DNA from 2 places in the Mycolicibacterium madagascariense genome. Region 2 is predicted to be linked to the other one. Evidence: riboswitches for the same ligand, from Rfam matches in the RefSeq annotation. Region 2 holds a riboswitch; the other holds the start of a gene.

Region 1 (6,947 bases), 1.4 Mb from region 2:
CAAGGATTCGTGTCGGACTCATGCGCCCAACAATACGAGGGCCGATCAAGCGGGTCTCGCAGTCACGTCTTCTCGTCTAAGCTCTCCCGCAGCCTGGGCGGCGCCCGGCCGGCACGGCGAAGAAGGGGCTTCGAGGATGAATGAAACCATGAATGACCCTGCGGCACAGCCCAAGTCGGGTCTACGCATACCGGGGTTCGCGCAACTGCAGCGCCTCGGCAAGAGCCTCATGCTGCCGATCGCGGTGTTGCCCGCGGCGGGAATCCTTCTGCGCCTAGGTCAGGACGATCTGCTCGGCAGGATAAAGGCGCCCGTCATCGGACCGTTCTTCCACGCCATGAGCGCGGCGGGCGATGCCATCTTCAGCAATCTGCCGTTGCTCTTCGCGGTCGGTGTCGCCATCGGATTCGCCAAGAAGGCAGACGGTTCCACCGCGCTGGCCGCCGTCGTCGGCTACCTGGTGGTGCAGGCCGTGTTCAAGACCATGTCGCCGATCGTGCTGGCCGGACAGGTCGACAAGGCGGGCGAGCAGGCGCAGATCAACTACAGCGTCTTCGCGGGCATCGTCGTCGGCGTGCTCACCGCGTGGCTCTTCGATCGCTACCACACCATCCAATTGCCTTCGTATCTCGGTTTCTTCGGCGGCCGCCGCTTCGTTCCCATCGTGGTATCGCTGGCGTGTCTGTTCCTGGCGTTCGCGATGAGCTACTGCTATCCGCTCTTCGATGCGGGCCTGACCGGTCTCGGCGAGTTCATCGGCGGCTCCGGCGCGATCGGCGCGTTCGTCTACGGCTTCGCCAACCGCATGCTGATCCCGGTCGGCCTGCACCACATCGTCAACTCGTACGTGTGGTTCATCTACGGCGACTACCGGGCTCCCGACGGCAAGGTCGTCACCGGCGAACTCACCCGCTTCGCCGCCGGTGATCCGTCGGCAGGTCTCCTCACGTCGGGCTTCTTCCCCATCCTGATGTTCGGCCTGCCCGCGGCCGCGCTCGCCATGATCCACGTGGCGAACAAGAAACAGCGCAGGGTCGCGGTCGGCATCCTCTCCGCCGCCGGCCTGACGGCGTTCCTGACGGGCGTGACCGAACCGCTGGAGTTCGCCTTCATGTTCGTGGCGTTCCCGCTGTACGTCATCCACGCCGTCCTCACGGGTCTGTCGCTGGCGATCGCCTACCTGCTGGACATCCACCTCGGGTTCTCGTTCTCGGCGGGACTGATCGACCTCCTGCTCTACGGCACCGCCCCGGCGGCCAAGAACGTCCCGCTGCTGATCGGCATGGGCGTGGTCTTCTTCGTCGTCTACTACGTCCTGTTCCGCTTCGCGATCACTCGGTGGAACATGCGCACGCCCGGCCGGGAACCCGACGACGAGTTCGAGACCGAGGAGCAGGCCAACCTCGGCGACGGCACCGACGCCGCCACGGTCGTGTCGCCGACGACCCCGACGACCGCACCGACCGGCAGCACGGCCGAGCAGCTCATCGACGCCTTCGGCGGCCGGGCCAACCTCGTCACCGTCGACGCCTGCATCACCCGGCTGCGCATGGAGGTGGCCGACCCCGGCAAGGTGGATCAGGCCCGGTTGAAGAGCCTGGGAGCGGCTGGCGTTATCGAGGTCGGCAACAGCGTCCAGGCCGTCTTCGGCACCCAGGCGGAGGCCCTGAAGAACGACATCACCGCGATCCTCTGACGGCCGGGCGGACGGCCCGCGGGTCAGCAAAGGCCGCCCGCCGCCGAGGCCCTAGGGTGGTAACGGTATTGCCGTTATCGAGAAGGTGGTTTCCGGTGAGTGCTGCACACGAGGCGTCGAAGGGTCTGCGTCTGCTCGTCGTCGGGGCATCGTCGGGCATCGGCCACGCGGTCGCCGCCAGCGCGGCCACCCGCGGCGCCAAGGTGGCCGTCGCCGCCCGCCGGATGGACCTGCTGACCAAGCTCGCCGACGACATCGGCGGCACGGCCTTCGAGCTCGACGTCGAGGACTCCGCGGCCATCACGCGCGTGGTCGACTCCGCCGCCGACGTGCTCGGCGGACTCGACGCCGTGGTCTTCACCAGCACCGTCGTGCCGATGGCCCACATCGAGGACACCGACGTCGCGACCTGGATCCACGCCTTCAGCGTCAACACCCTCGGCGCCAACGGCGTCGTGCGCGCCGCACTGCCGCACCTGTCGGAGAACGGCGTCGTGCTGGTCGCCTCCAGCAATGACGTCGGCAGGCCGCGGGCCGGCGTGGCGGCCTACGACGCCAGCAAGGCCGCCCTCGAGGAGATCCTGCGATCGTGGCGCGGCGAGCATCCCGAACTCTGCATCGTGCGCGTCGGCATCGGGCCCACCCAGGACACCGAGATCCTGCGCGGCGCCGACCGCGAGCTGCTGGCGCAGCTGTTCGAGTCGTGGGTGGCGCACGGCCAGCTCCCGGCTCAGATGTCGGCGCTCGAGGACGTCGCGGACGCGCTGGTGTCGCTGGTCGACCTCGCCTACCGCAACCCGACCGTCGTTCCGGAGGTCGTGCAGCTGGCGCCGCGGATCCGCACGCGAGACGCCTGAGGGCTGCGACGCTTGACCCCGCCGAGCCGCGGGTGCTAAGCAAGTGCTCAGCAATACGCCGACGACGGGAAGAGAGCACCGATGACGCTGCAGGACGTATTGGACGACATTCGCAAGCGCCCCGGCACGGGTGACGTCATCCCGATCATCGACCCCGTCACCGAGGAACAGCTCACCGAATTCACCGACTGCGGCGCCGCAGGGGTCGACGAGGCGGTCGCCCGCGCCAAGGCGGCGTTCGAGGCGGAGGTCTGGTCCGGGCTGCCGGGCGCCGAGCGGGCCAAGGTCATGTGGCGCATCGCCGACCTCATCGACGAGCACGCCGCCGAGTTCGCCGAGATCGACTCCGCCAACACCGGCATGATGAAGATGCAGTCCGAGCTCGTCGTCCCCACCTGCGCGGAATTCTTCCGCTACTACGCAGGCTGGTGCACGAAGATCAACGGCACCGCCTACGACGTGAGGTCCACCGGCATCGCCGGAGCGGGGTACGTCGACCATCACGCCTACACGCTCAAGGAGCCCTACGGCGTCGTCGGGCTGATCTTCCCGTGGAACGGACCCATCTTCAACGCCTGCGCCAAGATCGCCCCCGCGCTCGCCGCGGGGTGCAGCAGCTTGGTGAAACCCGCTGAGGAGACACCCCTTTCGGCCCTGCTGCTGGACCGGTTGATCCACGAGGCCGGCGTGCCCGACGGCGTGGTCAATCTCATCACCGGCTACGGTCACACCGCGGGCGCAGCGATCAGCGCCCACCCCGACGTCGAGAAGGTCGCCTTCACCGGGTCCACCGAGGTCGGCAAGATGATCGTGCAGGCCTCGACGGGCAACCTCAAGAAGGTCATGCTCGAACTCGGCGGCAAGTCACCGGTGCTCATCTTCGACGACGCCGACCTCGACAAGGCGATCTTCGGCGCGGCGATGGGCATCTTCGTCCACTCCGGCCAAGGGTGCGTGTGCGGTTCGCGGATCTTCGTCCAGCGCGGCGTGTACGACCAGGTCGTCGAGGGCATCGCCGGGGTCGCGAACTTCATGAAGTACGGCGGGCCCACCGAGGAGGGCGTCATGAGCGGGCCCCTGATCAGCGCCAAGCAGCTCAGTCGCGTCCTCGGCTACATCGACGAGGGCAAGCGCGACGGCGTCGAGGTGGTGACCGGCGGCTTCCGCCTCGACCGCAAGGGCTACTTCGTGCACCCGACGGTGCTCACCAACGTCGACCCCGCCACCAGCAGGCTGTACAAGGAGGAGATCTTCGGGCCGGTGGTCTCCATCATCCCGTTCGACGACGAGGACGAGGCCGTCGCGATGGCCAACGACACCACCTACGGTCTGGCGGCCACCGCCTGGACGACGAACGTCACGCGCGCCCATCGGATCGTCAAGCGGCTGCAGGCCGGCAGCGTTCAGATCAACTGCCAGCTGGTGTTCGACCACGACGTGCCGTTCGGCGGGTACAAGCAGTCGGGCTGGGGCCACGAGTTCGGCAAGGACGGCCTCGACGCCTACCTGAAGCAGAAGACGGTCTGGGCTCAGCTCTAAGAAGGCACAGCTCTCGCCACCGGGACGGATCGCGGGTAAGTTACTGCGGACAACTCAATAGCCGTCAACGCACAGCGGGAGATCCCGACGTCGGGTGCCGTAGGAGCAATGTCCTCCCCAGGAATCTCTCAGGCCCAATACCGCAGTGCCGAGGCAACTCTGGAGAAAGCGCGGACCGAATCCGCGCTTACCGAAGGTGAATGGTGCGCTCCGGCGTCGCCGAAACTCTCAGGTCACCAGGACAGAGCGGGGAGGTGACCCGTCCCCGCAGACGAGAGGTTCACCGTGCCCATGACCATCAGCGTCTTCGAGCTGTTCTCGATCGGCATCGGCCCGTCGAGTTCACACTTCGTCGGTCCGATGCGCGCCGCGGTCCGCTTCGCCGAGGAATGCACCCGACGCGACCTGGTCGGCACGACAGCTACCGTGGCAGTGGACCTGTTCGGGTCGCTGGCCGCGACCGGCGCCGGGCACGGCACCATGGCGGCGATCCTGCTGGGGCTGGAGGGTTTTCATCCCGAGACCATCGACACCGACGAGATGGAGGCGCGGCTGGCGACCGTGCGCGAGCAGGGCTGGATCAGCTTCGCCGGCACCCAGCGCATTCCCCTGACCGAGGATGCGATGACGTTGCGCCCGTTGACCGTTCACGACCGGCACGCCAATGCCATGACCCTGAGCGCGCTCGACGCGCACGGGCGCGAGCTGCATGCCCGCACGTACTTCTCCGTCGGCGGCGGATTCGTCGTGACCGCCGACGACGAGGCCGCCGAGCCCGCGCCCGCCGACGTCCCGCTGGCATTCGCGAGCGCTGAGGAGCTGCTGCGGATCGCCGAGACGCACGACCTGTCGGTCAGCCAGATCATGCTCGCCAACGAATGCGCCACCAGATCCGAGGACGACGTGCGCGCGGGACTGCTGCACGTCTACGACGTCATGGTGCAGTGCCAGCGCAAGGGCATCGAGCGCACCGGTGAGCTACCCGGCTCGCTCGGCGTGCGTCGGCGGGCCCACGAGTGGCACGAACGCCTCGCACTCGACGACCCCGACCGCGACGTGGCGTTCGCCGAGGACTGGGTCAACCTCGTCGCGCTCGCCGTCAACGAGGAGAACGCCTCGGGCGGGCGGGTGGTCACCGCGCCGACGAACGGTGCGGCGGGCATCATTCCGGCCGTTCTGCACTACGCACTGCACTACACCCGGCAGGGCCGCGCCGACCGCGACGGCACCGTCGTGCGGTTCCTCCTCACCGCGGGCGCGGTCGGGTCGCTGTTCAAGCAACGCGCGTCGATCTCGGGCGCCGAGGTCGGATGCCAGGGCGAGGTGGGGTCCGCGGCGGCCATGGCCGCGGCCGCGCTCGCCGAAATCCTCGGTGGCACACCGCAACAGGTCGAGAACGCCGCGGAGATCGCCATGGAGCACAGCCTGGGGCTGACGTGCGATCCCATTGCCGGGCTGGTGCAGATCCCGTGCATCGAGCGCAATGCGATCTCGGCGGGCAAGGCGATCAACGCCGCCCGAATGGCGTTGCGCGGGGACGGCTTTCACCGCGTCAGCCTCGATCAGGTCATCGAGACGATGCGGGCGACGGGCCTGGACATGAACTCCAAGTACAAGGAGACGTCGACCGGCGGGCTGGCCCTGCACGTTCCGGTCAACCGCGTGGAGTGCTGATCACCTGCCGTGCGCGGCGAAGAACTGCGCACTGGCCAGCGATGCGTCCGTCCCCGTCGTGGTCGGTCCGACGTCGGGCAGCGCGAAGCTCCCCGACGGCCACGTGTGGCCGCCGCCATCGATGCGGATGAACACCGCGGCCGTGCCGGGCGCGCAGCCGACCGAGCTGAAGCGGTGCAGGTCGGTGCCGTCGCCCGTGGCGGGCAGCACGTCCTCGACCGGCGCGTCGGCGCACCCGTCGATCGCGCGCCACCGCGCCGCCAGCTCGGGTGCGGAGAGGATGTCACTCGCCCCGCCGCGACCCACCATGCCGCCGCCGCCGAACGGCACGACGGGGTCGGCGGTGCCATGGAACTGCAACACCGACACCGGTTGCGACGGTGCGCACGGCACGTTGGAGCCCAGCGTTCCCGACACCGGAGCGATCGCCGCGACGACGTCGGCCCGGTCGCAGGCCAGCCGGTCGACCATGAACGCACCGGCCGACATGCCCGTGGCGAAGACGCGCCCCGGTGGGATGCCGTAGTCCTGGACGAGTCGGTCGCGCAGCGCGACGAGGAAGCCCACGTCGTCGAGGCCCTGACGGTCGGGGGTCGAGGCACCGCGTCCGTCGGCCCAGCTCTCGTCGATGCCGTCGGGGTAGGCGACGACGAAGCCCATGGCATCGGCAGCGGCGTCGTAGTTCGAGACGGCCTCCTGCGCGGCGCCGGTCTGGCCCGCGCCGTGCAGGTTGAGCACCAGGCCCGACGGGTGAGCGTCGGCGGCCGGGGTGTGGACCAGGTAGGTGCGCGTCAACCCGCCGTAGTCGAGCTGGCCGCTGGTGGTGCCCGCGGCCGCGGCGAGCCCCGTCGACCCGAGGACGCCGCCGAGAACGGTGAGGACGACGAGCAGGAGGCGCAGCAGGCAGCTCACGGCAATGAGCCTACGGCCGAGACCGCAAACGGGTGCGCCGCGCTAGAACGGGCTGCTGTTCGCCTGGAACTTGGCCGACTCCGGGCGCGGACCGAACCGGCGCACGTAGTCCTCGTGCAGCCGCGCATCGCGCTGGCGCCGGATGGCGTCGACGAGGTTGGGGTCCAGCCCGTGCTGCGCGAGCCGGTGACGCCGCCAGATCTTGTTGAGCGCCATCGACATCAGCAGCGCCCAGACGTAGATCGGCACCGTCATCTCCAGGTGCACGT
Region 2 (6,947 bases):
CGCTGACCGAGGCGCTCGAAGGTCTGCTGGACGCCGACGCCTACGGTGCGACGCTCGACGAATGAGAAATCGGGCCGTGATCCGGTGGTGGTGGGTACGGCGACCACCGGCGCGCGGTACGGTCGTCACGAGACGCATGACGCGGCGGCGTCCCTCTTGAATGTCTCGAGCGGGAGTCGGCGCATCTGCCCACCATTGCCACAGCAGCCAGTGAGGAGCACCGGGTGACGGAGAACGACACCAGTTCGGGAGCTGATCAGTCCGAAGAAGTGACGGTCGAGACCACCTCGGTCTTTCGATCGGACTTCCTCAACGAGTTGGACGCACCGCCAGCAACGGGCAACGACAACGCGGTGTCGGGCGTCGAGGGGCTCCCGGCCGGATCGGCGCTCCTCGTCGTCAAGCGCGGCCCGAACGCGGGGTCGCGGTTCCTGCTGGACCAGGCCAGGACGTCGGCCGGTCGTCATCCCGATAGCGACATCTTCCTCGACGACGTCACGGTCAGCCGCCGGCACGCCGAGTTCCGGCTCGAGACCGGCGAGTTCCAGGTCGTCGACGTCGGCAGCCTCAACGGCACCTACGTCAACCGCGAGCCCGTCGACTCGGCGGTGCTGGCAAACGGCGACGAGGTGCAGATCGGCAAGTTCCGATTGGTCTTCCTGACGGGCCCCAAGGGCGACGACGGCGGTTCACCGAGCTGATGACCGCCCCCGACACCCCTGCGCTCGCCGGGATGTCGATCGGAGCGGTCCTGGACTCGCTACGACCCGACTTTCCGGACGTGACCATCTCCAAGATCCGCTTCCTGGAGGCGGAGGGTCTGGTCACGCCGCAGCGGTCGGGCTCGGGTTATCGACGGTTCACCGCCTACGACTGTGCGCGGCTGCGCTTCATCCTCACCGCGCAGCGGGACCACTATCTGCCGTTGAAGGTCATCAAGGCACAGCTCGACGCGCAACCCGACGGCGAGCTGCCGCCGACGGCATCTGCCTACGGCGTACCGAGATTGGTGCAGGTGTCCGCCGACGACGACGGGGTCGCCGGGTACGACACGGCCGCGGTGGCGCCCGCCCAGGTCCGCCTGAGCCGCGAGGATCTACTGACCCGCTCGGGGGTCGACGAGGAGCTCCTCGGGGCCCTGATCAAGGCCGGCGTCATCACCTCGGGACCGGGCGGCTTCTTCGACGAGCACTCGGTCGTGATCGCGCAGTGCGCGAAGGCGCTGGCCGACTACGGGGTGGAACCCCGACACCTGCGGGCCTTCCGCTCGGCGGCGGACCGGCAGTCGGATCTGATCGCCCAGATCGCCGGGCCCGCGATGAAGGCGGGTGCCCGCGACCGTGCCGACGACATGGCGCGCGAGGTCGCGGCTCTCGCGATCACGTTGCATACCTCGCTCATCAAGTCCGCGGTGCGCGACGTTCTCGATCGCTGAGGATTAGACTTCCCCAAGACGGCTTGCGGCGCGGAGGGCAGACACAGATGGGCGAAGTTCGAGTGATCGGCATTCGCGTTGAACAGCCCCAGAACCAGCCGGTTCTGTTGCTGCGGGAATCCAACGGAGATCGCTACCTACCGATCTGGATCGGTCAGACGGAGGCGCAGGCCATCGCGTTGGAGCAGCAGGGCGTGGAACCCGCGCGGCCGCTCACCCACGATCTGATCCGGGATCTGATTACCGCCCTTGGACATTCGTTGAAGGAAGTGCGCATCGTCGATCTGCAGGAGGGCACCTTCTACGCCGACCTGATCTTCGACCGCGACATCAAGGTCTCGGCACGCCCCTCGGACTCCGTGGCGATCGCGATGCGCGTCGGGGTGCCCATCTACGTCGAGGAGGCCGTGCTCGCGGAGGCGGGGCTGCTGATCCCCGACGAATCTGACGAGGAGACGACGGGCGCGGTCCGCGAGGACGAGGTCGAGAAGTTCAAGGAGTTCCTCGACAGCGTGTCGCCCGACGACTTCAAGGCCACCTGAATTTCAAACGTCACGGATGCATCTCACGCTCTCGACACGCGGAGCGGGTTTCTCCCATCCATGCCGTCGGCAGCCATACTTTCCTCACTACGAAGGCAGTCAGTCCCGAGCTGGGAGCGTATGCTCGACATACTCGAGAGCTCGGAGCAAACGTGTGTGGCCGTCCCCGACGGCCTGTGAACACGGATCCAGTTCGATCGGCGAGAGGATGGCCAGTGGGCGACACGCCACGTCAGGAGCAGTTGGATCTCTTATCCAACGGCACGCCGGAACGCGTGGTGTCGGCAGCGCCGACCGAACCGGTGCAGGCTGGCTTGTTCCCCGATGACTCCGTCCCCGACGAGTTGGTCGGCTACCGCGGACCCAGTGCCTGCCAGATCGCGGGCATCACCTACCGGCAGCTGGACTACTGGGCGCGGACGTCTCTGGTGGTTCCGTCGATCCGCGGGGCGGCAGGCTCCGGCAGCCAGCGGCTGTACTCGTTCAAGGACATTCTGGTCCTGAAGATCGTGAAACGGCTTCTGGACACCGGCATCTCGCTGCACAACATCAGGGTCGCGGTCGATCACCTGCGGCAGCGCGGCGTCAAGGATCTGGCGAACATCACGCTGTTCTCCGACGGCACCACGGTCTACGAGTGCACGTCGGCCGAGGAGGTCGTGGACCTCCTGCAGGGCGGTCAGGGTGTCTTCGGCATCGCCGTCTCGGGCGCCATGCGCGAACTGACCGGCGCCATCGCCGACTTCCCCGGCGAACGCGCCGACGGTGGGGAGTCGATCCCGAGCCCCGAGGACGAACTGGCCTCGCGCCGCAAGACCCGCGACCGCAAGATCGGCTGACCGGGCGCCGTCGTACCCGTTGGGTAGACTCGGACCTGCATCGCCTCTGCGCGGGAGAGTTCCGTGGCCGCCAGCCACGGACGCCGAAGGAGCAACACCTCTCCGTCAACCTCTCAGGCCCCAGGACCGCGTGGAGCCACGGTGCCTCTGGAAAGTGGCGAACACGTTCTTCGCCCGCCCATGGGGAAAGGCACAGCCGGGACGATCCGGTCGCGCTGAATCTCTCAGGCACCCGCGACGGGTCGACGACAGAGGGAGAGGACCGCTAGCGGTTCTGCGCTTCGACGTGTGAGAGGCCCTCTCTTGTCCGGTACTCCTTCCCATCCCCTCGGCGAGCACCACCTGCCGCGCTTCGCCGACCGTCACATCGGCCCCGACCCCGATGCCGTGGCCACGATGCTGGGCGTCATCGGCGTCGAGAACCTCGATCAGTTGGCCGAGAAGGCGCTGCCCGCCGGCATTCTCGACGGGCTGGGCGCCGCGGGCGTCGCTCCCGGGCTGGATCAGCTGCCGCCGCCGGCGTCCGAAGAGCAGTCGCTGGCCGAGTTGCGGGCAATGGCCGATGCCAACACCGTCGCGGTCTCGATGATCGGCCAGGGGTACTTCGACACGCTGACCCCACCGGTGCTGCGCCGCAACATCCTCGAGAACCCCGCCTGGTACACGGCCTACACGCCGTATCAGCCGGAGATCAGCCAGGGCAGGCTCGAGGCGCTGCTGAACTTCCAGACCATGGTCGAAGACCTCACCGGCCTCGAGGTGGCCAACGCCTCGATGCTCGACGAGGGCACCGCCGCGGCCGAGGCCATGACCCTGATGCACCGCGCGGTGAAGGGCTCGGCGAACCAGCTGGCCGTCGACGCCGACGTGTACGCCCAGACCGCGGCCATCATCGAGACGCGCGCCAAGCCGCTCGGCATCGAGATCGTCACCGCCGACCTCCGCGACGGCCTGCCCGACGGCGACTTCTTCGGCGTCATCGTCCAACTGCCCGGCGCCAGCGGATGCGTCAACGACTGGTCGGACCTGATCGCCGCCGCGCACGAGCGTGGCGCGCTCGTCGCGGTGGGCGCCGACCTGCTGGCCGCCACGCTGATCACCCCGCCCGGTGAGATCGGTGCCGACGTCGCGTTCGGTACCACCCAAAGATTCGGCGTGCCAATGGGATTCGGTGGACCGCACGCCGGTTACCTGGCCGTGCACGCCAAGCACGCCCGTCAATTGCCCGGCCGGTTGGTCGGAGTGTCGGTCGACGCCGACGGCTCGGCGGCCTATCGGCTGGCGCTGCAGACCAGGGAGCAGCACATCCGCCGCGACAAGGCGACCAGCAACATCTGCACGGCCCAGGTCCTGCTCGCGGTGATGGCGGCGATGTACGCGAGCTACCACGGCGCCGACGGGCTGACCGCGATCGCCCACGAGGTGCACGGCCACGCGCTCGCCGTGGCCACCGGGCTCTCCGACGCCGGCGTCGAGGTGGTGCACGACGCGTTCTTCGACACCGTGCTGGCCCGGGTGCCGGGGCGCGCCGAGGAGATCCGCGCCGCGGCCAAGGAGCGCGGCATCAACGTCTGGCTGGTCGACGCCGATCACGTGTCGGTGTCGTGCGACCAGGCCACCACGGCCGCCCACGTCGAGGACGTGCTCGCCGCGTTTGGCGCCACCCGCGGTGGCCAGCGCTGGTCGGGTCCCGAGATCGCCACCCGTACGTCGTCGTTCCTCACCCACCCGGCGTTCACGAAGTACCGCACCGAGACCGAGATGATGCGCTACCTGCGGTCGCTGTCGGATCGCGACATCGCGTTGGACCGCAGCATGATTCCGCTCGGATCGTGCACGATGAAGCTCAACGCGGCCGCGGAGATGGAGCCCATCACCTGGCCGGAGTTCGCTCGTCAGCACCCGTTCGCCCCGGCGTCGGACACCCCCGGGCTGCGCCGGCTCATCGCCGACCTCGAGACGTGGCTGACCCAGCTCACCGGGTACGACTCGGTGTCGCTGCAGCCGAACGCCGGCTCGCAGGGGGAGTACGCGGGGCTGTTGGCGATCCAGGCGTACCACCTCAGTCGCGATGACGCGCAACGCAACATCTGCCTGATCCCGTCGAGCGCGCACGGCACCAATGCGGCGTCGGCCGCGCTGGCCGGCATGAAGGTCGTCGTGGTGGCGTGCCGCGACAACGGCGACGTCGACCTCGACGACCTGCGCGCGAAGATCGCCGAGCACGGCGACCGGATCGCCGCGCTGATGATCACCTATCCCTCGACGCACGGCGTGTACGAGCACGACGTCGAGGAGATCTGCGCGGCCGTGCACGACGTCGGCGGCCAGGTCTACGTCGACGGCGCCAACCTCAACGCCCTCGTCGGGTTGGCCAGGCCCGGCCGCTTCGGTGGCGACGTCAGCCACCTGAACCTGCACAAGACGTTCTGCATCCCGCACGGCGGTGGTGGTCCGGGCGTCGGTCCCGTCGCGGTGCGCAGCCATCTCGCGCCGTACCTGCCGGGGCACCCGCTGGCCGACGAGCTCGGCGCCGACTACACCGTGTCGGCCGCGCCGTACGGGTCCGCGTCGATCCTGCCCATCACGTGGGCCTACATCCGCATGATGGGGGCGCCCGGCCTGCGCGCCGCGACGCTGACGGCGATCGCGTCGGCCAACTACGTCGCCCGCCGCCTCGACGAGTACTACCCGGTGCTGTACACGGGCGAGAACGGCATGGTCGCCCACGAGTGCATCCTGGACCTGCGCGGCATCACGAAGGCGACGGGCGTCACCGTCGACGACGTCGCAAAGCGGTTGGCGGACTACGGCTTCCATGCCCCGACGATGAGCTTCCCGGTGGCGGGCACGCTCATGGTCGAGCCCACCGAGAGCGAGAGCCTCGCCGAGGTGGACGCCTTCTGCTCGGCGATGATCGCGATCCGCGCGGAGATCGACCAGGTGGGTTCGGGGGCCTACCCCGTGGACGACAACCCCCTGCGCGGTGCGCCCCACACGGCCGAGTGCCTGCTCGTCGAGGAGTGGAACCACCCCTACACCCGGGAGCAGGCGGCCTACCCGCTGGGCAAGGGCTTCCGGCCCAAGGTGTGGCCGCCGGTGCGCCGCATCGACAGCGCGTACGGCGACCGCAACCTGGTGTGCTCCTGCCCGCCCGTCGAGGCCTTCGCCTAGGGGGTCCCGTCCTCCCCGCGAACAGACGCAAAAGGCCCTTGAATGCCCTAAATAAGGGCCTTTTGCGTCTGCTCGCGCAGGAAAACCTAGCCCAGGGATGACGTCAGGGCGGCGGTGAGGCCGGGCCCCGCCGAGCTGTCGAGGTTCTGGTAGTTGCCACCGGTGGCCTGGGCGACCGCCTCCCACGTGGCGCGGTCGGGGTCGCTGCCGAAGTCGATGACGTTGATCGCGACGGGCTTGGCCTGGTTGAACGTCTGCTTGATGGCGTCCTGCAGGCCGGGGCCGTCCAGCGACTGGTCGGTGTGGGGTCCGGCGGTGATCACCAGCACCGAATTCGGTTGGCCGTCACGGAAATTGGCGACGGCGTCGGGGTAGAGCATCCGCAGTGTCGTGAACGACACGGCCCCGCCATCGCTGGCGACCTGCCCGTCGAGATTGCTACTCAGCGCCGCCGACCGGGGCTGGCCGCCGACCGCGTCACCGAGCGGACCCATGGGGATCTCGGATCGGCCCGCCACCCCGTCGAAGGTCCAGAGCCCGACGGCCGACGTCGGCGCTAGCGCCTGCACCCGCGCATTCAACGCGGCGGTGACGTTGGCGAGCCGGGACTTGCCGCCCTCGTCGGTGGCCATCGACTGGTCCAGCATGACGGTGACGGCGGGGTTCTGGGGCGGGGTGCTGACGAGGTTGGCCAGCGTCGCGCGCAGGCCGTTGTCGCCGACCGACAGCGGTGCGGGCAGTGCCGCGAAGTTCGTCACGTCGCTGGTGGGCATGGTGACGCCCGACGCCCGGAAGCCGGCGTCGGCCAGGTGCTGCAGGGCCTCCGGCTTGCGCAGGAATCGGGCGAATTCGCTGGCGGCGCTGACCTGTTCCTGGCTCAGCCACGGTCCGGACAGCAGCACGGTGGGGTAGTCGGCCACCGCGGGCGGCCCGGGGGGCAGCCACGCCGCCAGCGTG

Evidence for each region. A riboswitch is a leader RNA that binds a small molecule or an ion and turns the genes downstream of it on or off. The one in region 2 is predicted to bind glycine.
Region 1: linked by a shared signal. The riboswitch ahead of G6N60_RS08795 (L-serine ammonia-lyase) and the one ahead of gcvP (aminomethyl-transferring glycine dehydrogenase) in region 2 are both predicted to bind glycine.

What each region holds. Positions count from the first base shown of each region.
Region 1 covers NZ_AP022610.1:1,864,121-1,871,067, reverse strand. Annotated here, with positions in the region: gene G6N60_RS08815 (PTS sugar transporter subunit IIA) at 1-22, opposite strand, end outside; gene G6N60_RS08810 (PTS transporter subunit EIIC) at 149-1,696, shown strand; gene G6N60_RS08805 (SDR family oxidoreductase) at 1,792-2,553, shown strand; gene G6N60_RS08800 (aldehyde dehydrogenase family protein) at 2,635-4,092, shown strand; glycine riboswitch at 4,242-4,347, shown strand; gene G6N60_RS08795 (L-serine ammonia-lyase) at 4,384-5,766, shown strand; gene G6N60_RS08790 (CE1 family esterase) at 5,767-6,684, opposite strand; gene G6N60_RS08785 (DUF5313 domain-containing protein) at 6,721-6,947, opposite strand, start outside.
Region 2 covers NZ_AP022610.1:3,227,131-3,234,077, reverse strand. Annotated here, with positions in the region: gene gcvH (glycine cleavage system protein GcvH) at 1-65, shown strand, start outside; gene garA (glycogen accumulation regulator GarA) at 225-701, shown strand; gene ftsR (transcriptional regulator FtsR) at 701-1,435, shown strand; gene G6N60_RS15125 (bifunctional nuclease family protein) at 1,483-1,977, shown strand; gene G6N60_RS15120 (MerR family transcriptional regulator) at 2,193-2,816, shown strand; glycine riboswitch at 2,858-2,955, shown strand; glycine riboswitch at 2,956-3,078, shown strand; gene gcvP (aminomethyl-transferring glycine dehydrogenase) at 3,120-5,990, shown strand; gene G6N60_RS15110 (substrate-binding domain-containing protein) at 6,077-6,947, opposite strand, start outside.